One region of the Fructilactobacillus cliffordii genome, then DNA from elsewhere that is predicted to be linked to it. Evidence: predicted binding sites of a transcription regulator. Region 1 holds the regulator's gene; the other holds the start of a gene.

Region 1 (11,822 bases):
AGTAATTAACCTCGGTTTCGGGCCGTTTCCAATTTTCCGTTGAAAAGGCATAGAGCGTTAACACCTGCACCCCAAGGTCACTAGCGGCAATCGTGATGTCTTCAACCACATCCATGCCCCGCTTATGCCCAGCAATTCGGGGAAGATGCCGTCGCTGGGCCCACCGACCGTTACCATCCATAATAATAGCAACGTGTTTCGGGACCCGTTTTCGCTCTAATTCCGTAATTTCCATCAAACTACCTCGCTCCAAAAAGTAAAGAAAGGATGAGCAACCTCACCCTTTACTTAATCAAATTCCATTCGCCCACACCTGCCTGAACAAGCTGGTCAAAATACTCTAACAAATCATTCGCACTGGTTGGGCTTTGTACTCCTAATTGGTTCAAACCATCACCGGTGGGAATCGGTTCGCTTAAATCCGTAACCTGATTTCCCGCTTCAATCGTACCATGGGAAAAAGCAAGGACCCAATCAGACTGCACGAGTCGACCTCCCACCAAGAACAAGTTAAAGTCATCCTGCACATAAACTGGCAGGACATAAATGCCCGGTTGAATTTCCGTTAGTTGCTGATCGTTAAACTGAAACTGAGTCTGATTAACCGCATTAATTGGTTGCTTTAACTTAAACATCATCTTATCAAATTCAGGGGTTCCTGGTGTTACTGCTTCATCTTCCATGATTACGTGCTCCTCTAGCTTAATCGTTCATGATGGATGCTTGCTTATCCTTCACGATTTGATCAATTCCTTTAATGGCACTATCCGTCAGTTTTTGAATTTGATCTTCTAACTGGTGCGCTTCGTCATCATTAACTTCATCATCTTTGTTAGCTTGTTTGATGGCATCCATTGCTTCGCGACGAACGTTTCGAATTGCAACCTTGCTTTGTTCTCCAGTCGCCTTGGCTTTTTTCGCAATTTCTTGGCGCCGTTCGTTCGTTAATTGTGGAATTTGAATCCGAATGTTGTCTCCATCATTCATCGGATTTAATCCCAAATCAGCTTCTAAAATTCCCTTTTCAATGTTTTCTAACGCGGTTTTATCATACGGAGAAATCATCAGCATCCGTGGTTCTGGAATTGAAATCGAAGCCACTTGAGCCAATGGAGTTTGCGCACCATAGTAATCAACCACCACTGGTTTTAAGATGCTAGCGTTAGCACGGCCAGCCCGCATTTGCCCTAGGTCATTTTCCAAGACCGACTGAGCGCGATCCATTTTGCGTTTTGTTTCTTGAGTCAATTCTTTGGTATTCATTGGCATTATTTCCCCTCCACAATCGTTCCAATATTTTGGCCTTCAATGACTTTTTTAATGTTCCCTGGTTCATTCAGGTTAAAGACCACCAGTGGGATGTTATTATCCATTGATAAAGAACTAGCAGTTGAATCCATTACGTGTAAGCCTTTGTTCAGGATATCCATTTGAGTTAGCTTGGTGAACTTCTTGGCATCTGGATCAGTGTTTGGATCCGCCGAGTAAATTCCGTCCACTCCATTTTTAGCCATCAAAATGGCATCAGCATCAATTTCAGCAGCTCGAAGAACAGCCGTCGTATCCGTTGAGAAGTATGGATTACCGGTCCCTCCAGAAAAGATAACGATTCGTCCTTTTTCCAGGTGCCGCACGGCTTTACGTCGAATGTATGGCTCTGCAATTTGGCGCATTTCAATCGAAGTTTGTAATCGGGTGGGAACTCCCGCTGATTCTAGGTTATCTTGCAATGCTAATCCATTCATAATCGTGGATAACATTCCGATGTAATCGGCTTGAGCACGTTCCATTCCCATTTCGGCACCGGCTTCTCCACGCCACATGTTTCCACCACCAACGACAATCGCAATTTGAATCCCTTGATTGTAAACGTCACGAATTTCATCGGCAATTTTTTTAATTACGGGCGGATTGATTCCAAAACCCTTGGCACCAGCCAGGGCTTCCCCACTAAGTTTTAAAACAACCCGCTTGTATTTTACGTCAGCCATTAAATATCCCCCTGAAAGCATTAATTGTTACGTTAATTTTAGCATAAATCGTAATCTAACAACAGACTCAGTAACGGCAGAAAAAAAGACTAGCAACGTTAATTGCTAGTCTTTAGTCAAATTAATTATTCGTCTTCAGCTTCAGTAGCTTCTTCAATTCCTTCACCAACTTGGTAACGAACAAAGGCAGCTAACTTACCACCATTGCCTTCCACATATTGGGCAACCGTTTGGTCTTGGTCCTTAACGAATGGTTGGTCAGCTAAACAAATTCCAGCTAAGAATTTGTGCAGACGACCAGCAACCATCTTTTCGACGATGTTTTCTGGTTTACCTTCGTTTAAGGCTTCTTTCTTCAATTCTTCCTTTTCGTGATCTAACCGTTCTGCAGAAATGTCAGATTGCGTTAAGAATTCTGGGTTTTCAGCAGCCACGTGCATGGCAACGTCTTTAGCAACCGTTTCATTAGCGCCATCCAGTTTAACTAGGACACCAATTTCTCCACCATTGTGTAGGTACTTACCAAAGATTTGGTCGCCGCTCTTAGTCATGGTTTCAAACCGACGTAACGTAATCTTTTCTCCAGTAATTTGGCTCGTGTGAATAATGGCATCTTCGACCGTGTCGTCGCCAAGGGATAACTGCAAAGCAGCAGCCACGTCTTCAGGTTGTTCTAAAGCAACTACACTGGCAATGGCATCCACTAAGTTCTTGAAATCATCGTTGGCAGCCACAAAGTCCGTTTCAGAGTTAACTTCCACGATGGCAGCTTTGTCACCATCAATTGCTACTTGGGTTAATCCGTTTGCAGCAGTGTTTCCACTCTTCTTACGTGCTTTAGCAACCCCTTTTTCCCGTAGGATTTCGATTGCTTTTTGTTCGTCACCATCAGCTTCAACTAAAGCCTTTTTGGCATCCATCATTCCGGCACTAGTTTTGTCCCGTAATTCTTTTACTTGTTTAGCAGTAATATTAGCCATCACTTAGCACTCCTTTTTGTCTAAAAAAGCTGACTCGACTAGGCCGAAATGGTCTAAACAGAGTCAGCCAGATAATTAATTATTCTTCGTTTTCAGAAGCTGGTTCTTCATCACTTTGTTCGAAGGATGCTTCACTAACTTCATCTTCACCTTGACGACCTTCAATGATAGCGTCAGCCATCGTCGAAGTAATCAAACGAATGGCCCGAATGGCATCATCGTTAGAAGGAATTACGTAATCAATTCCGTCTGGATCATTATCAACCATTGCAATTACTGGAATGTTTAATTTTTGTGCTTCTTTCAAAGCAATTTGCTCTTTGTGAGGATCCACGATGAACATTACATCCGGAACCTTAGGCATGTCTTCGATTCCGCCTAAGAAACGTTCCAACTTTTCAGTTTGCTTAACTAATAATGAAGCTTCTTTCTTTGGCAACCGTTCAAAAGTACCGTCAGTAGCCATTTTCTTCAGGTCTTTCAAGTACTTAATCCGTTTTTGGATGGTGTTCCAGTTAGTTAAGGTTCCCCCCAACCAACGGTGGTTAACGTAAAAAGCACCAGAACGTTTAGCTTCTTCTTCAACTGAATCTTGTGCTTGTTTCTTAGTTCCTACAAACAGAACTACAGCGTCATCAGCAGCAGAATCCTTCATGAAGTTGTAAGCAACTCCCAGAAGTTTCACCGTCTTTTGTAAGTCGATGATGTAAATTCCGTTCCGTTCCGTAAAGATGTACTTAGCCATCTTTGGATTCCAACGACGGGTCTGGTGTCCGAAGTGAACCCCAGCTTCTAATAATTGTTTCATTGTTACTACAGCCATAATCAGCCTCCATAAAAAATAGTTTTTTCCTCCCCAAAATTATTCCCAGAACTCAACCGAGCACTACCAGGAAAAACGTCTTGGGTGCGTATTAGTAATTTAATACCAAGATTCATTATACAAAAAAGCGCCACAAAAAACAACCTAATTGCTCGACAACCTCCATTGCCGTGGCGTCAGTCCCTGTGCTTGTAAAAACCGTTCTTTTTGCTGACGAGATTGATGCTTAAAGCGATATTCAGCTTGTAATGCTGCCCGTTTATTCGTAAAGGCTTCTGAATAAAGAACGCACACTGGTTGATGCACTTTGGTATATTTAGCTCCCTTGCCGCTTCGATGTGTCTGAAATCGTTTGGATACGTCAGTGGTAAAGCCACCGTAAAAAGACCCATCATCACATAACAGAACGTAAAAATAAAATAATTTATTTGCTTCCATATAAAAGTTCCTGCACAAAGGGGGTATACGTTTCTCCTGCATAAACAACGATGGCAGGCCTGACCTTGAGACCGCTGGCTTGCCCATCCTTACGCGCTGCAATTAAAACCATGTTCGCATCCTGATTTGCCCGAGGATAAACAAACTGAATCTCTTTGGGAGCCAACCGATGAGCTTGTAATTCGGCTAGAATCTCTGGCAACCGGTCCGGTCGGTGAACCATAAACAGTTTCCCGCCGGTTTTCAAAAGATCACTAGCCGTTGTAACCACCTGAGTTAGATTGGTCTTTAACTCGTGGCGCGCAATTGCTAGATACGGATTCGGATTTTTTTTACTGGTTACTTTCACGGGAAAATACGGTGGATTAACCGTGACCGCATCAACCGATTCCTTGGCAAAGTAATGTAAGCTATCGTTAAGGTCGGCATGAACCACCCGCACCTGTTGCTCTAACTGGTTTAACTGGACACTGCGCTCCGCCATGTCACACAACCGGGATTGAATCTCGACCTCTGTAATCTGACCGTGCGTTTTTTGACTTAAAAACAAACCCACCGCTCCATTTCCAGCACACAAGTCAACAATTTGGGCTTTGGCACTGCGCTTTACGTTTGCAAAATGAGCCAGCATGACCGCATCTAACGAAAAGGAAAACACCGCATCACTTTGAATGATTTGGATGTGATTTCGGTATAATTGGTCGATTCGTTCGTCTGGTCGTAGTTGCACTTGCTCCATCCGTTTTCTCCTCATCATTTTTTCTCAGCAAACATGGTATACTATTAAAGGTTAATTTTACATCTCAACAGAAAGGATGAGACGATTGTTTTATTCGTTTGCTTTTTCAGTAATCAAATGGATCATCATCATCTTCAACGGCAAACCGGACGTACAGAATCGGCAGAGAGTTCCGGCTGGTAACTATGTCTTAATTGCCCCGCACCGAACCTGGTTTGACATGCTCTTCTTTGGCGTCGTTCTCTTACCCAAACACTTCTTCTTTCTTGCTAAAAAGGAATTATTTAAAAATCCCATCTTAGCCTGGGGATTACGCAAGTGTAACGTGGAACCGGTTGATCGCCATAATCCCGGAATTTCGGTCGTTAAGCGCCCCGTTAAGGTCTTACGTAAGACTGATCTCTCCGTTTTGATTTTTCCTTCTGGGACGCGGCATTCAACCAAATTAAAGGGAGGCGCGGCTTTAATCGCTAAAACCGCCCAGGTTCCCATGGTCCCCGTGGTTTATCAAGGTCCCTTAACCTTAAAACAGGTCTTTTTACGCAAGCGGGCTCACATTAACTTTGGTGATCCCATTTATATCGAAAAATCCAACCGCTTGAATGACGAGGAACAAGCCGCCATCGAAACCCAAATGGCAGCCGCTTTTACCAAGCTCGATAACGAAATTAATCCGGATTACGTTTATCATGATCCTAAAGAAAAAACCACTAAATAGTGGTTTTTTCTTTAGCTTATTTAGCATTGCGTTTCATTGCAATCATCATTTGATTCAGCTTTTTCTTTGATGGTTTTTGTCCCATTTGTAACATCATTGCTCGCAGCTGATCTTCGTTAATCGGTGGGTTGTCCTTTAAGTATTTTTCCATATACTTGCGGGCCATGAAAAATCCACCAGCTGCTCCTGCCACTAGCGCTAAAATTACTAGTAAAATCCAAATCCAAGTTGCCAAGTTAAATTCCTTCTTTCTGAACAGTTAATAATTAATCGTCACGCAAATTCTTCTTGCGTTGAGCCTCTTTGACCGGTTCGGGAGTTACTTCATTTCCATCTTTATCATACAACTGGGTCATTTCAAGTTGGGTCCGAAAGTTTGATTTAAACCGTTTGAGGTATTCTTTACGTAACTTTTCTTGTTCCGCTTTTTCTGCATCAGTTAAACCCGCGTCTGATTTAGCCTTTTTTGCCAATTCATTAATCCGCGGAATTAACTGCTTTAATTTTTCATCTTCAGCCATTCTGCCACTCCCTTTTTTAATTTCTTTAATAATAGCATGAAATCAATCATAATAAAACAGGAAACGGGCGAACTAACGTTTGCAAACTCCTAATTTTATGGTACGCTAAAAGCATTGCTACTAAACGAATTTGAGGTGTTTACATGTCTTCGCAAGCTAACCCAAAACAACAGGCCATTTTACAATTTATTTATGACAACGTCATTGACCACGGCTATCCACCGACTGTTCGTGAAATCGGGAAATCCGTGGGTCTGTCTTCCACTTCCACGGTTCACGGTCACCTTTCTCGGTTAGAAAAAAAGGGCTACATCACCAAAAACCCCACGAAGCCACGAGCCTTAGAAATTACGGAGGACGGGATTCGATCCTTGGGGATTCAACCCAACTCCACTGAAAACGAAATGCCACTTTTGGGAACCGTAGCAGCAGGAGAACCCATCTTAGCAGTTCAAGAAGCAACCGATTACTTCCCAATTCCAGCGGAACTGCAAAACCAGCGAGCCGACCTTTTCATGCTGACCATTAGCGGGGAAAGTATGATTAACATTGGTATTCTAGACGGCGACCAGGTAATTGTAAAACGACAACCCAATGCCGAAAATGGCGAAATCGTAATTGCCATGAATGATGAAGGAGAAGCAACTTGTAAACGATTCTACAAGGAAAGTGATCACTTCCGGCTTCAACCGGAAAATGATACCATGGCCCCCATCATCTTAAACAATTGTGTCATTCTTGGCAAAGTTGTGGGATTGTACCGTAACGAAATTAAATAATTAAAGCAAAAATAGCAATGCCCTCATGGATGGGACATTGCTATTTTTTCGTGATTATGAATTTTCGTGGGCGATCTTAGCCGAAGCAGCTCCCGCCACGGCTCCGACAATATCATCAATAAAAGTAGTTACTCGGGATTGTTCCCGGTCTAATGCCTTCACAATGCCCTGCTTGTTAGTATCTAAACCACAGTAATTGGTAATTCCAATCGTTCCGTAGATGTTGGCAATTCCTAATGCTAAGGTCTCATCAACTCCAAAGACCCCTAAATCATGTTCTACGATACTTTGCAGTGGTTCGGATAATTGATGATTGGTTGCTAATCGATCAATTTCCATCCCCACCAATGCATTATTTAATACTTCTCGTTTATGCAAAACATCAATCACAATCTTATCCACGTATTCCATGCTGGGAATGTTAATAAATTGTTTTTGTAAGTTATAGGTCACCTTGGAAATATCGCGGACGGTCACGCCATTATCGTTCAAAAATTTAATCACCTGATCATAGGCCTGGGTATCTGGATACTTATAATCTCGTTTGTCGACCATTGCTTAGCCCTCCTCATTTTCCGGCATCACCGTTACATCGTATTCGTTAGGATAATTTTGTTCCGTAATAATCAAACTAATCGGTTTTTGATCTTGCAAACGTTGTTCGATTACTTCGCCCACGTAAGCCGCACCATTAAAATCTTCCTTAAAGTCATCAAACGTTGAGAAATAATTAATTTCTACCACCGTATCGCTATTGCTTCCAGAAGTCGTTAAGTCTTCGACGTGAATCATCCGATTATTTTGTAATCGTTCGATAATTGGTAATGCAAATTCCCGGTAGAACTTCTCTACCTTGGAAGCTTCGGTAGCCACGTCATCCGCTTCCCCTTGAATAGAAGCTAGTACTTGCGCTTCACTCGGATTTAAGGTGGTGACGTTGGCAAGCAAAAATTCCTGATCGTGACTCGTTAAGGCCGTTTCAATTTCAGTTGTAAACTGGTCATCATCACCATGATTTAAGGCATTGGCAAGTTGTTCAGTCGTTTCGACGTCATAGTCATTGTACAACTGGCTTAGATTCCCCATCCGATCTAAATATTCTTGTCGTTCCTCTTGTAGTTCCGCTTGTACCTTGGTTAACCGACTTTTTAAATTTTGATAATAATTAAATTCTGTAATATCCATATTGATCATCCTTTCTCTAGTGGACGTTTCCCAGAATGGAAATCACCATCATAATCGTTGCGAATAAGTTATTGAGAAAATGCAAGGTCATCGAAGCCTGAATCCGATTCGTCTTTAAATAAACTCGGGCTAAAATAACTCCCATCGTTGCATAAACCAAGAAGCTAAGCCAGTTCGAACTTGCATGCCCCGCGGAAAAAACAATTCCACTAATCAGCATGGCTAACCAACCAGGTGCCCAGTTTAATACCCCGCGAATTAAAAATCCCCGAAAGACTAGTTCTTCAAGCATCGGCGTTAAAAAGACCATGCCTACACTCATTAAAACCAAAACAATCGGACTACTGGAGAGCAATTGGTAAATAATCTGGTTATTTTCACTTCCAGCGGGAAGATGCATTAGTTGCGCCACAATTCCAATCACAATTTCTACTGCAAAAAATTCAAACAACGAAACAATGATCAACTTCCAATCCGATTTAGTCAATTTACCGTTTGGTTGGTGCCAAACCCGTTGATATGCTTTAAATGCTAACCAAATGGAAATTAAATAAACAACGATGTAAATCACGGCTATGCCAATCACCATTCCCATTTGAAAATGCGAATGTTGCAAGAACAGCATCGGCACGGGAACCACGACCACCAAACCAACTAATAGAATAAATACCAGTAGTCGTTTAATAAATTGACCGATTTCACTTAAATTCATGGGGGTGTTCCTCATCCCTTTCTGGATGGCTAAAGTAACGTTGACAGATCAAAACAACGATGGGAATCACAAGTGCTTGTAGCCCGATTCCCACTCCTAATAGAAAAATCCCAACTTGTAACCGACCCGTTACAAAATAACTGCAGCCCATTATCAACAAGCCCACCACAATTAAAAATCCATCTAACCACTTCATTTGCTCACCATCACTAAATCGAATTATTACTAGGATACCATAACTCGCCGCGAGGCTCCGCTATTTTATCGAAATTCACGGGCGTGCTATACTAATCTTATTATAGAAGAAGGAGCTCTTTATGGTGATAATTACTGCTGGAATGATTGGGGTCGGCAAAACCACGCTGACCGGTAAACTTGCTGAACACCTCCACACCAAACCGTTTTATGAACCGGTGGGGGACAATCCGGTTTTACCCCTCTACTACAAAAATCCCCAACAATATGGTTTTTTGCTGCAGATTTACTTTTTAAACAAACGATTTGCGATGATTAAAAAGGCCTTAGCCGATGACAATAACGTCCTGGACCGCTCTATTTACGAGGATGCATTGTTCACCAAAGAAAATAATGCAGCCGGTAACATTTCTGACATCGAACTATCAGTTTACCTCAAACTCTTGGACAACATGATGGCTGAATTAGCAGAAATGCCCAAGCAACGTCCCGACTTGCTGGTGTATGCCGACGCTGATTTTCCCACAATTTTGGCCCGGATTAAAAAACGGGGTCGTGATTACGAACAATTTGACGATAATCCAGAGTTGGAGGCTTACTATCACAAAATGTGGCAAGCCTACCAACAATGGTATGAGGACTACGACGTTAGCCCCAAAATGAAGATTGATTTACAAACTTATGACCTGCAGGATCCTGAAAATGCGGCCATCGTTTTAAAGCAAATTGATGAAAAAATCAAAAAACTGTAATTAACTAGAAGAGCACGGTTAGAAATCATTCTAATCGTGCTCTTTCGTTAGGCCTGGGTCGCAAAAAATTGAGTTGCCAGGTTCTTATAAATGTTAATTGTATTCAAATAACTACTAATGGTCGTGTGTTCGGTCCGTTGGTGGGACGTTCCCGCTTTATCGGGACCCAAAACGATGACAGGAAGCTCAGGATTCTGTTTAACAAACACACTTGCATCCGTCGCTCCATTATCGATGCCGGCATGAATTTGCCGATCCGGATAGTTGACCTGTGAGATTTCTACCGCGTTTCGCACTAACCACTCGTCCGCTTGACTCTCAACTGGATAAAAGTCGTGAATCACCTGGAGTTCTAACTCGTAATCAGTGGTTTCGTTTAACTGGTCAATCGTGGTTTGCAGTAACTTGCCTACTGCCTGGTTACCAAATGTGGAGGTTGGTCGCACGTTTCCCAATAATTCAGCGGCATCTGGAATCGTGTTCACCTGTTCTCCCCCACGAATCACCGTCACACTGTGTTGCACGTGGCCGAGAGTTGGGTCAACCGGTAAGTCGGCAAAAATTTGGGCTTCTCGTTGGATGTACTTGACCAATCCTTGAATGGCATTAATTCCGTGCGTTGGAACCGAACTGTGGGCAGCTTTTCCCCGACTCACAATCCGGTAGTTAAAACTGCCAGAGTGCGCGTAGGTCACGTTCCCATCGGTGGCTTCGCCGACCACTAACGCATCTAAATCGGTTAGCAGGTTGGGAGCAATTTGGTAGGCCCCAGGAGCACCATATTCTTCACCTGCCGTAATTAACAACCGAATTTTGCCGGGAATTTCTCGCTGTTCTTCCACTAACTCGATTAGCGCAATTACTTCGGCAGCGAGGCCGCTCTTCATGTCAGCGGCCCCCCGACCGTACAACTTATCCCCAACCACAGTCGCAGCAAACGGAGCATGTTCCCATTCTGCTTCGTCGCCCACGGTTACCGTATCCTGATGTCCAGTAAAGCCAAAGACTTGGTCCGTTTTTCCGGAACCAATCTCAACAATTAAGTTGGTGCGACTTTTATCATCCGTAATTGGTTGGACTTGACTCGCGATTCCGTGCTCTTGAAACAAGCGAACTAAGTAGTCCGTGATGGCAGCTTCATTGCCATTAACGGTTGGAATTTGGATTAAATCACGTAAAATTTGTACTTTTTCTGCTGCTTTCATGAGTAAACGTCCTTTCTACTTTAGTTTGAGGTTCCAAGCGGGAATTTGGTTGATGCCAGAGACCTGTTTAATCTTTTTCGCTGTTGCTTTCGTTTGGTAGGCCTTCACTAATTTCTTAATCCGTGGATCATTACGATTATCCCGATTAGCGGCGATAAAGTTAATCCACTGCTTGGAATTTTGGTTAAACGGTTCGGTAAAGATGGCCTTGTGGGGATCTAACGAAGCGGTTTGCGCGTAGTTTCCGTTCACAACTGCAGCCCCTACATCGTTTAAAGAGCGCGCCGTTTGACTGGCATCCACTTCTTTAATTTTTATATTCCGGGGATTGGCAACGATTGAACGTGCATCCGCAAGTTTAACGTTAGGTTTTAACTTTAAGAGTCCCGCGCTTTGCAAAACAAACAACGCCCGCGATTCATTATTCGCGTCATTGGGGACCGTTACGGTACTACCAGCCGGTAAATCATTAACACTCTTACTTTGATAGGAGTAAATCCGCATTGGTTCGATGATGGTATCCCCGACCGCAACGATGTGGTCGTGGTGCTTTTGGTTCCACAAAGCTAAAAAGGGATAGTTTTGAAAGGCATTTACGTCAATGCTGTGGTTTGACAATGCGGCATTCGGTTGACTGTAATCAGTAAAGCGTTGGAATTTCACCGTCAATCCGTACTTTTGCTGGGCGGTGTGCGCTACGGAATCCCAAATTTGTTGTTCCGCTTTTGATCCGGCCATGATTCCCACGGTAATCGTATTCTTTTGTTGGGCAGCTCCCCGCCCA
Region 2 (11,822 bases), 440 kb from region 1:
CAGCAATGAACTTCCGGGCTAACACGATGGGCTACAACGCCACGAAAATGTTTGACGAAGAATTAAACGGGTTAATTAAAAATAACAGTGCTGCGGATCAACCAAAGCCTGACGAAGGTAAATAAGGGGGACTTGCGACAATGTTTGCAATTGCAGCCCTAAATCCGATTGCCTTTAGCTTTGGTCCGTTCAACGTACGGTGGTACGGACTCATCATTGCCAGTGCCGTCTTAATTGCCGTGTGGTTGGCAATGCGAGAAGTGCATCGTCAGGGACTCAACGAGGACCTGGTCTATAACCTCATTTTAGGTGCGATTCCGATTGCCATTGTCTCTGCTCGGATTTATTACGTGGTTTTTCGGTGGAATTATTACGCGAGCCATCCGGGAGAAATTATCGCCATTTGGGACGGAGGCATTGCCATCTACGGAGCCTTGTTAGGAGCGGGTCTGTTTATCTGGTGGTTTTGTCGCCGTCATCAATTATCTCTTTGGCAGGTGTTTGACATTGCGGCCCCGACCGTAATTATGGCGCAAGGAATTGGCCGGTGGGGGAACTTCATGAACCAAGAAGCGTATGGAGCAATTACCACCCACCGTTTTCTCACCCAATTACATTTACCGACCGGGATTATCAATCAGATGTTAATTGACGGAGCATACCGGCAACCGACCTTTCTCTATGAATCCATTTGGGATCTCTTAGGCTTCATTTTGTTGATGACCATGCGCCATTCCGACCACCTGTTTAAGCGTGGAGAAATCTTTTTGGCTTACGTCATGTGGTATTCCTACGGGCGCTTTTTTACCGAGGGAATGAGAACGGATAGTTTGATGCTGGGGCCACTGCGGATTTCTCAGGTGTTATCAGTAGTGCTGTTTGTGGGGGCGTTGGCCGTCCTCGTTTATCGCCGCCGCACGGACCACAGTTTACAGTGGTACGACGTTTACAACTCTAAAGGAGATCAATAAATGAAAACTAAAATTGCCGTATTAGGAGCTGGCTCCTGGGGCAGCATGTTAGCTGCCATTTTGGATGCCAACGGGCATGAGGTCCAACTGTGGACCAGAAGTGCAGAACAGGCCAACGAGCTGAACCAGCACCACACTAATTCTCATTACATTCACGATTACACCTTTTCAGCCAGTTTGCAGGCAACTACTGATTTAGAGGAAGCCTTAACCGATGCGACGGATATTTTGTTCATTGTACCGGCTCAAGCAACTCGCTCCGTAGCACAGGACGTTAATCAAATCCTGGCTAAGTTAGGCACTAAACCAGCCTTGATTCACGGGAGTAAGGGATTGGAAACCAAAACCTACCTGCGGATTTCCCAGGTGCTGGCAGAAACAATTGATCCTAATCACCGTACCAGTATTGCGGTGCTTTCGGGTCCCAGTCATGCCGAAGGGGTTGCCCAACACGATCCGACCTTGGTAACGGTGGCGAGTGATGATTTTGACGCCGCTAAACACTTCCAAAAATTATTTATGAATGAGTACTTTCGGGTTTATACCAACTCAGATGTCATTGGGGTTGAATTTGGCGGCGCCCTCAAGAACATTATTGCCCTCGCATCGGGCGCCCTAGCTGGATTAGGTTACGGGGACAATTCCCGAGCGGCTTTGATGACCCGGGGAGTGGCCGAAATTTCGCGATTAGGGGTGAGCTTTGGTGCTAACCCGTTAACCTTTGCCGGTTTATCCGGAATGGGGGATGTGATTGTTACGGCGACCAGCACGAACTCGCGGAACTACCGAGCTGGTTACCAACTAGGTCAGGGCGTTCCGCTCGACGAAGTGGTCGCTAACATGGGCATGGTGATTGAAGGAATTGCCACTAGTCAAGCCGCTTATGACTTAGCTCAGACAACCGGAATTTCGATGCCAATTACCGAAGCAATTCACGCCGTCCTCGAACAAGAAGAAACCGTTCCAGATGCTATTCACGCTTTAATGACGCGGGAAGGGCAAACGGAAAATGGTTAACCAAAGTAGTTGTGAGCTAAATAAGTTACTAACTTTAAGTAAGTGTGTTAGGATAAAGCTATTGAAAGTTAACCACTAAATGAGGTGAACAAAATGACCAAAAAATACGATGTAATTGTAATCGGAGCTGGACCAGCGGGAATGACCGCCGCTCTTTACGCTTCGCGAGCCGAACTTTCTGTTTTAATGCTTGATCGGGGTGTGTATGGGGGCCAGATGAACAATACCGCTGAGATTGAAAACTACACGGGGTTTAAATCCATTCTGGGTCCAGACTTATCTGAAAAAATGTACGAAAGTAGTACCCAATTTGGGGTGGAATATGCCTATGGTGAAGTCACTGGGATTGAGTTAGCTGGGGACCAAAAAATTGTTCATACTGCCGAAGACCAGTTTGAGGCACCAGCGGTCATCATTGGGTCTGGTTCAGAATACCGGAAACTCGGAGTTCCTGGTGAAGATGAATATGGTGGTCGGGGAGTTTCTTACTGTGCCGTTTGTGATGGAGCCTTCTTTAAGAATGAAGACGTTGTTGTAGTCGGTGGTGGGGATTCTGCCGTTCAAGAAGCTACTTACTTGGCTAACTTGGCAAAAAAAGTGACGGTTGTGCACCGCCGGGATCAACTTCGGGCCCAAAAGATCTTACAGGAACGCGCCTTTGCCCGTGACAACATTGAGTTTATTTGGAATAGTAATGTTACTGAAATTCTTGGTGATGGCAAAAAGGTTTCTGGGGTTGCATTGAAGAATAATCAAACTGGCGCAACCAGCGAACTGCCAACGGCCGGGGTGTTTGTATACGTTGGCATTTTGCCAATTACCGAGGCCTTTAAAGACCTGGGCATTACCGATGAACAAGGTTGGATTTTGACCAATGACGAAATGGAAACGAACGTACCTGGGATTTTTGCCGTTGGAGACGTCCGCAAGAAGCATTTGCGCCAGATTACCACTGCCGTTGGTGATGGTGGAATTGCTGGTCAAGCGGTCTTTGACTACGTGGAATCCGTTAAAAGCAAATAATTTACCAAAAGGAAGGACTCTGGGAGTGCTTCTTTTTTGTTTGGCGAAAGTATGTTCGTGTGCTAAGATAATAACACTGACCTAGTTGACTGGAACAACTAGCACTTACGATTAATCACCAATTAAGAATAAGAGGATCAAATGGTTACAAAAACACAAAATCAATTTGAGTTGGTTTCAAAGTACCAACCAACCGGTGACCAACCCACGGCAATTCACAAGATTGACGCTGGTTTAGCTGCTGGCGATAAAGAACAAACCCTGTTGGGAGCTACGGGAACGGGAAAAACGTTCACGATGGCTAACATCATTCGGGATCAAAATCGGCCTACTTTAGTGTTGGCTCATAATAAGACCCTGGCGGGGCAGTTATATAACGAGCTCAAGGAGTTTTTTCCGCACAATGCCGTGGAATACTTCGTTAGTTACTACGATTTCTATCAACCAGAGGCCTACGTTCCTTCAAGTGATACCTACATTGAAAAGGATGCATCGATTAACGATGAAATCGACCAACTACGACATGCTGCGACGAGTGCGTTATTGTCTCGGAACGATGTGATTGTGGTGGCTTCTGTTTCCTCTATCTTTGGATTGGGGAATCCCGAAGAATACCAAAATCATACCGTTTCGCTACGGGTTGGTGATGAAATGGAACGCGACGTTTTGCTCCGGAAGCTGGTTAACATCCAGTTTCAACGCAACGACATTGACTTTGATCGGGGTCGTTTTCGGGTCCATGGGGATACCGTGGAGGTTTTTCCGGCTTCTGGAACGCAAAACGCCTACCGGATTGAATTCTTTGGCGATGAAATTGACAAAATTACTCAAGTCAACACCTTAACGGGGGAAGTCTTGGGAGAACCCACGTCGGTGACACTCTTTCCGGCGACCCACTTTTTGACCAATGATGAAATCATGCGGGTGGCTTTGCCAGAAATTAAAACCGACATGGAAACCCAAGTCGGAAAGTTAGAACACTCCGGTAAACTCCTAGAAGCCCAACGATTAAAGCAACGGACAACTTACGACCTGGAAATGATGCGGGAAATGGGTTACACGTCGGGAATTGAAAACTACTCACGTTACATGGATCGCCGGAAACCGGGCGAACCACCGTATACGCTGCTGGATTTCTTTCCCAAAGACTTCTTGATGTTTATCGATGAATCACACCAAACAGTGCCCCAAGTTCGGGGAATGTTAAAGGGAGATCGAGCCCGCAAGAAACAGCTAATTGACTACGGCTTTCGGTTACCGAGTGCCTATGACAACCGACCGTTAAACTTTGATGAGTTTGAAAAGCACATTCACCAGGTGGTTTACATGTCAGCTACTCCCGGTGATTACGAACTGGAACATAGCAGTCAGGTGGTAGAACAGATTATTCGACCAACTGGGTTACTGGATCCAACCGTCGAAGTGCGACCGACTAAGGATCAGATGGATGACTTACTGGGCGAAATTAACGCGCGGGTCAAGAAAAACCAACGGACCTTTGTGACAACCTTGACCAAAAAGATGGCCGAGGATTTAACCGATTATCTTAAGGATCTGGGGGTAAAAGTGAAATACCTGCACAGTGACATCAAAACCCTGGAACGAACGCGGATTCTGCGGGACTTGCGGTTGGGAAAATTTGACGTTCTGATTGGAATTAACCTCCTGCGGGAAGGAATTGACGTACCGGAAGTTTCACTGGTGGCCATTTTGGACGCTGATAAGGAAGGTTTCTTACGGAACGAACGCTCCCTGATTCAAACCATCGGGCGGGCCGCTCGGAACGAAGACGGGCACGTGATCATGTACGCCGATCATGTGACGGACTCAATGCAGTTAGCCATGGATGAAACCCAGCGGCGGCGGGACAAGCAAATTGCGTATAACGAAGCCCACCACCAGCAACCGCACACCATCATTAAACCGGTGGAAAAAGTCATTTCGGCTTACAAACAAACCGAAGATGATCATTACAACAAGGAAAAACCGTTTGCAGAGTCTGACTTTGAACAAATGAGTGTCAAGGAACAACAAGTGGTCCTGAAAAATCTGAGTGATGAAATGCAGACGGCGGCGCAACAACTAGACTTTGAACAGGCGGCAAACCTGCGGGATACGATTAAAAAATTAAAGCAAGAAATGGATTCATAATTAAAGGAGGTGGAGACCATGGCCAATGATGCCATTAAAATTCGCGGCGCCCGGGAACACAACTTAAAGGACGTGAATGTGGACATTCCGAAAAACCAGCTCGTAGTAATGACGGGTCTCTCTGGATCAGGAAAGAGTTCGCTGGCATTTGATACTTTATATGCGGAAGGTCAACGCCGGTACGTGGAAAGTCTGTCGTCATACGCCCGCCAGTTTCTGGGTCAGATGAATAAGCCAGACGTTGATTCAATCACCGGATTGAGTCCGGCGATTTCGATTGACCAGAAAACGACGTCAAAAAACCCCCGTTCCACCGTGGGAACAGTTACGGAAATTAATGATTACCTGCGCTTGTTGTGGGCTCGGGTAGGGACTCCGGTCTGTCCGAACGACGGCACGGTAATTCGGAGCCAATCGGTGGACCAAATGATTGACCGCATCATGGAACTGCCAGAGCGGACGAAAATGCAAATTTTGTCGCCAATTGTGCGTGCCAAACGGGGCCAGCACAAAAAGGTGCTGCAACGAATTAAAAAGGAAGGCTTCGTCCGGATTATCGTGGACGGGGAACAACATGATGTTAACGATGACCTAGAGTTGAATCAGAACCAACGGCACGACATTAGCATTGTGATTGACCGGATTGTGGTGAAACCAGGGATTAACGCCCGGTTGTCTGATTCCCTAGAGACGGCGTTACGTTTGAGTGAGGGGTATGCCACCCTTGACTTTCTCGGTCAACGGAAACCGATGCTCTTTTCGGAACATTATTCCTGTCCTGTGTGTGGCTTTACCGTGGGGCAATTAGAACCCCGGCTCTTTTCGTTTAACTCACCATTAGGGGCTTGTCCAGAATGTGACGGACTGGGTGCTAAGCTAGAGGTGGATGAAGAATTGGTGATTCCAGATTCCAGTAAAACGCTACGCGATGGGGTGATTGAGCCATGGAATCCGATTAGCTCCAAGTACTACCCGACATTATTGGAACAAGCGGCCACGGCCTTTGACATTGATATGGATGTCCCGTTTGAAAAATTACCGAAGGACCAACGGGAATTGATTTTGTACGGATCCAAGGGGAAAGAATTTCATTTCCACTATGAAAGTGACTTTGGGGGCGTTCGCGATGCCGATGTGCCGTTTGAAGGGGTCATGACGAACATTGCCCGTCGCTATCGGGACACTAACAGTGACTTCACCCGCGACCAGATGCGCAAGTACATGCGGGAATTAACCTGTCAGGCTTGTCATGGATTGCGATTAAACCAAAAAGCGCTGGCCGTTAAGATTAACGGGTTAAGCATTGCCGAAGTCTGTGAACAAAACATCACGGAGGAATTTAACTTCTTTCAAAACGTTGATCTCGGCGAGCAGGATACCACGATTGCGCAACCAGTAATCAAGGAAATTAGTGATCGGTTGGACTTTCTGCTCAACGTGGGACTAAGCTACCTAACCCTGTCACGAGCAGCGCGCACCCTCTCTGGAGGGGAAGCCCAACGAATTCGTCTGGCTACCCAAATTGGTTCTAACCTCTCGGGGATTCTCTACGTGTTAGATGAACCCTCGATTGGACTGCACCAACGGGATAACGCCCGCTTGATTAAGTCACTGAAGCAGATGCGCGACCTCGGTAACACCTTGGTCGTGGTAGAACACGATCAGGAAACGATGCTCGCGGCTGACTACCTCGTGGACGTCGGTCCGGGAGCCGGTGCGAACGGTGGTCGGATTATGGCAACCGGAACTCCCGCCGAAGTGGAACAGAACCCGAACTCGTTGACGGGACAATATTTATCAGGCAAAAAGTTTATTCCAGTCCCACTGCAACGACGGACCGGAAACGGGAAGTTTGTGACGGTGAAGGGCGCCCAAGCCAATAACCTAAAAAACATCACGGTGAAGTTTCCGTTAGGGGAACTGAACGTGGTTACCGGGGTCTCTGGCTCTGGGAAATCGACCCTTGTAAATGACATTTTAAAGCGGGCACTGGCCCAGAAGTTAAACCATAATTCTGCCAAGCCCGGGAAGTATAAATCAATTACCGGTTACCAGCAGATTGAAAAACTGGTTAACATCGATCAGAGTCCGATTGGCCGGACACCACGAAGTAATCCAGCCACCTACACGGGTGTTTTTGATGATATTCGCGATTTATTTGCCAAAACGAATGAAGCGCAATTGCGCGGTTACCATAAGGGCCGCTTTAGCTTTAACATCAAGGGGGGACGGTGTGAAACCTGTCATGGTGATGGAATCCTGAAGATTGGGATGGATTTCTTACCAGACGTGTACGTTCCGTGTGAAGTTTGTCACGGCAAACGGTACAATGCCGAAACTCTGCAGGTGGAATACAAGGGCAAGAACATTGCCGAAGTTTTAGACCTGACGGTACGCGAAGCCCTTGACTTTTTCTCGGCAATTCCCAAGATTACCCGGAAATTGCAAACGATTGCCGACGTCGGACTCGGTTACGTAAAACTCGGACAACCGGCGACAACCCTCTCCGGTGGGGAAGCCCAGCGGATGAAATTGGCATCAGAACTGCATAAACGTTCCTCCGGCAAGAACTTTTACATTCTCGATGAACCAACGACGGGATTACATACGGACGATGTGAAACGTTTGTTGCAAGTTTTGCAGGCCCTCGTGGATGAAGGCAATACTGTTTTGATCATCGAACACAACATGGACGTGATTAAGCAAGCCGACCATGTGATTGATCTCGGTCCGGAAGGTGGAGATGCCGGTGGAACCGTCGTGGCCACCGGAACGCCGGAAGAAATTACGACCGTTTCTGAGAGTTACACGGGTCAATATTTAAAACCAATTTTAGCGCAGGACACAGAACGTACGAAAGCTGCATTAGACTAAAAAGAATCGTCACTGACGGTTCTTTTTTGCTGGGGATGAAACACCCGGTATGCTATACTTAGACAAAGTTTGGAGGAGAGGGCAATGCGAAAAGATGATCAATTGGTAGTTATAACCGGAATGAGTGGAGCAGGCAAAACCAAGGCGCTCCAAACCTTTGAAGACTTGGGGTACTTTTGTGTTGATAACCTGCCAACGGCGTTGATGGGTAAATTTACCGAATTATTGCGCACTTCCAGTGAAATTAATCAGGTGGCCGTAGTCTTAGACTTACGTTCCGCTGAATCAAGTCAAGCCGTAGTGGAATTGTTGCTTAAGATTGCCAAACGACACAATGACCGGGAAGCAGTCATTTTCCTGGATGCGAACACCGAAAAGCTGGTCTCCCGCTACGAAGAAAGTCGGCGGGATCACCCGTTAGCTCGGAACGGACGGGTGGTTGACGGTATTGAAAAGGAACGGAAGCTCCTGGCTGAAGTGCGGGACAATGCTAGTTGGGTAATTGATACCACGGATCTTAAGCCACAAGACTTACAAGCAAAAATTGTGAAACGATTTGAACAGCACGAGCTACCGCAATTTCATGTGGAGCTAATGTCTTTTGGTTTTAAGCACGGACTGCCCTTGGATGCTGACATGGTGTTTGACGTGCGTTTCATTTCTAATCCATATTACATCCCCGAACTCCGGGATCAAACTGGTCAGGATCAACCAGTTTATGACTACGTCATGGAACAGGATAGCGCGGAGACCTTTTTTAACAAAACCCTCAATCTCCTCGAATTTGAATTGCCCCGCATTAGACAAAGTTCGAAATCCAGCGAGACAATTGCGATTGGTTGTACGGGTGGGCAGCACCGCTCCGTGGCGATGACCGAACGGTTGGCGCATCATTTGCGTGAACTGGGCTACGTGGTAAATATTACCCACCGCGACATTCAACGACACAAAGGAGCAGAGAAACCCAATGGTAGATAAAGTTGCGAAACGAATTGATCGTCCCCGGATGGTGGTGATTGGCGGAGGAACCGGGTTGCCCGTGATTCTAAGAAACTTAAAGAAACGCGACGTGGATATCACGGCCGTCGTGACGGTGGCTGACGATGGCGGTTCGTCCGGAATTTTGCGGAACTACATTAACGTGTTACCCCCGGGAGATATCCGCAACGTCCTGGTGGCCTTATCCACATTGCCAGAGCTATACCTAGATATTTTTCAGTACCGGTTTAAGTCTTCGGATAAATTTTTGTCCGGGCATGCGATTGGTAATTTAATTATTACGGCACTTTCCGAAATGGAAGGCGGCTTCTTTGACGCAGTGCAGGAATTAACCCGGATGATGAAAGTCGACGGGCACGTTTACCCGGTTTGTGATGAAGAACTGGTGCTGCATGCCGAGTTTAGTGACGGCAGTCAATTAGCCGGAGAAGCAGAGATTACGGCGGCTGATAAGCTGGTGAAGCGGGTCTGGGTGGAATCTCCGACTAATGATCACCAACCGGAGGCCGTCCCCGACGTGATTGAGGCCATTATGAACGCCGATCAAATCGTGCTGGGTCCCGGAAGCTTATATACCAGTATTCTGCCGAACTTAATGGTAAGCAACGTGGGTGAAGCGGTCAAAGCTACGAGTGCTGAGGTGGTCTATATTTGTAACATTATGACTCAAAAAGGTGAAACGGATCACTTTACGGATGCCGACCACGTGCGGGTTTTAGACCGGCAATTAGGGCAGAACTTCATTAACACCGTCCTAGTTAATAACCGTCCGGTCCCGGCGAGCTACATTGATCATCAACGTTGGGGGGATGAATCACAACCCGTCGGGCATGACTACCAAGGTCTCAAGGAACTAGGTTGTCGGGTGATTTCCTCAGACTTTTTAGAATTGAAAGACCACGGTGCCTTTCATAATGGTCAGCTTGTTTCCAACGAACTGATTCGCTTGCTCGGTCAACCAAAATTCAATCATTAGGAGGTCACCAAGATGTCATATGCTAGTGATGTGAAAAAGGAGCTCACCCGCTTAGAGGTCCATCGTACCAATGCCAAGGCGGAATTAATGGCGCTGATTCGGATGAATGGGACCTTAACACTGTCAAATCAACACTTCTCGTTAGAAGTCCAATCTGAAAATTCTGCGATTACCCAACGAATTTATCGGTTGCTGTTACAGTTTTATCAAGTTAAGGCTAGTGTCGTAGTTCGGAAAAAGATGAAGCTGAAGAAGAATAATTTGTACGTGGTGCGCCTGCAGCAACGGGTGGAAGCTATTTTGGATGACTTGGGAATTTTAGATCATTATCAGATTTTAGAACGGGTCCCGGTGGAGTTGTTACAAGATGATTTACAAGTCCGTTCCTATTTACGCGGAGCCTTTTTGGCCGGGGGATCGGTCAATAATCCCCAAACCTCGCGGTATCACCTAGAAATTTATTCTTTGTACGAAGATCACAGTGAGATGCTGACCGAGATGATGAATCAGTATCACTTAGGTGCCAAGCAAACCAAGCGGCGCAGTGGTTACATTGTGTACTTGAAAGAAGCCGAAAAGATTGCGGATTTCTTACAGCTGATTGGGGCCACCAATGCGATGCTGAAGTTTGAAGACATCCGGATTGTCCGCGACATGCGTAACTCAGTCAACCGGTTGGTTAATTGCGAAAATGCCAACATGAATAAGGTGGCGAACGCGTCGACCCGTCAGATTGAAAACATCCAACTGATTGAAGAACGGGTGGGACTTGAGTCCTTGCCACCGAAACTGCGCGACGTTGCCGAAACGCGCTTGAAAAATCAGGAAGTTAGTTTGAAAGAACTCGGCGAGTTGGTTGCGAACGGACCGATTTCCAAGTCGGGGATTAATCACCGGTTACATAAGATTAACGACTACGCAGAGAAGTTACGGGCCGAGCCGTAATGTCACTGCCAAATAAAAAAAGTGCCGAGAAAATTAATTCTCGACACTTTTTAGTTATTGCTTATTTTCGATCGGAACTGTTCTTCATAATACCGTCAATCAAGCCATAATCAACTGCTTCGGGAGCAGTGAGGTAGTTATCCCGTTCGGTATCACGATCAATCTTAGAGAGCGGCTGACCGGAGTGATCTGCTAAGAGTTCGTTAATCATCTTGCGAGCTCGCAGAATTTCTTTGGCAGCAATCTCAATTTCAGTTTGTTGACCTTGCGCACCACCAGATGGTTGGTGAATCATGATTTGGGCATGTGGCAAAGCAAACCGTTTACCTTTGGTTCCGGCCGTAGCCAAAACGCTGGCCATCGAAGCGGCCATTCCCATGACGATCGTTTGCACGTCGGCTTTGATGAAGTTCATGGTATCGTAAATGGCCATTCCGGAAGTAATGACTCCACCTGGGGAGTTGATGTATAAGTAGATGTCCTTGTCAGAATCTTGGGCGTCCAAGAATAGCAGTTGGGCAATCACGGCGTTGGCCATGTTGTCTTCAATTTCTCCGGAAAGCATGATAATGCGATCTTTTAGTAATCGTGAGTAGATGTCATATGCGCGTTCACCTTGAGGTGAGTTTTCAACGACTGTTGGAACTAATGGCATAGTTGAATCCTCTCTTTCTTCTTTAAATTTAATTGGAATTTTTTAATTCGTGAGTTTATCTTACAATGATGGTCAGTCAAGGTCAAACAAAGAGCTTATGAAAGTGACTTTGCATTAAACGAGACTGGATTAAATTGTATCATCATTTTACTAATAAATTTATATCTTATTAGTAAAATGCATTACTCGTTAGTGTATTATTTACCGTATA

What was found. Region 1 encodes LexA, which represses DNA repair genes until DNA is damaged. Its sites were predicted from a motif close to CNAACANNTGTTNG; they were not measured.
Region 2: uvrB (excinuclease ABC subunit UvrB) is a predicted target of LexA. The motif match lies at 3,056-3,069, and genes of this name have one in related genera.

The regions. Positions count from the first base shown of each region.
Region 1 is NZ_CP097117.1:44,032-55,853, reverse strand. It holds gene M3M38_RS00315 (isoprenyl transferase) at 1-235, opposite strand, end outside; gene M3M38_RS00310 (hypothetical protein) at 285-683, opposite strand; gene frr (ribosome recycling factor) at 703-1,263, opposite strand; gene pyrH (UMP kinase) at 1,269-1,991, opposite strand; gene tsf (translation elongation factor Ts) at 2,117-2,974, opposite strand; gene rpsB (30S ribosomal protein S2) at 3,051-3,794, opposite strand; gene M3M38_RS00285 (GIY-YIG nuclease family protein) at 3,939-4,232, opposite strand; gene M3M38_RS00280 (tRNA1(Val) (adenine(37)-N6)-methyltransferase) at 4,219-4,971, opposite strand; gene M3M38_RS00275 (lysophospholipid acyltransferase family protein) at 5,048-5,689, shown strand; gene M3M38_RS00270 (YneF family protein) at 5,706-5,924, opposite strand; gene M3M38_RS00265 (DUF896 domain-containing protein) at 5,956-6,210, opposite strand; gene lexA (transcriptional repressor LexA) at 6,354-6,989, shown strand; gene M3M38_RS00255 (phosphatidylglycerophosphatase A family protein) at 7,044-7,544, opposite strand; gene M3M38_RS00250 (hypothetical protein) at 7,548-8,174, opposite strand; gene M3M38_RS00245 (CPBP family intramembrane glutamic endopeptidase) at 8,191-8,886, opposite strand; gene M3M38_RS00240 (hypothetical protein) at 8,873-9,082, opposite strand; gene M3M38_RS00235 (deoxynucleoside kinase) at 9,204-9,833, shown strand; gene M3M38_RS00230 (ArgE/DapE family deacylase) at 9,881-11,038, opposite strand; gene M3M38_RS00225 (MetQ/NlpA family ABC transporter substrate-binding protein) at 11,054-11,822, opposite strand, start outside.
Region 2 is NZ_CP097117.1:487,162-498,983, reverse strand. It holds gene hprK (HPr(Ser) kinase/phosphatase) at 1-125, shown strand, start outside; gene lgt (prolipoprotein diacylglyceryl transferase) at 141-971, shown strand; gene M3M38_RS02525 (NAD(P)H-dependent glycerol-3-phosphate dehydrogenase) at 972-1,988, shown strand; gene trxB (thioredoxin-disulfide reductase) at 2,082-3,011, shown strand; gene uvrB (excinuclease ABC subunit UvrB) at 3,153-5,162, shown strand; gene uvrA (excinuclease ABC subunit UvrA) at 5,181-8,036, shown strand; gene rapZ (RNase adapter RapZ) at 8,121-9,014, shown strand; gene M3M38_RS02500 (gluconeogenesis factor YvcK family protein) at 9,004-10,011, shown strand; gene whiA (DNA-binding protein WhiA) at 10,024-10,956, shown strand; gene clpP (ATP-dependent Clp endopeptidase proteolytic subunit ClpP) at 11,018-11,644, opposite strand.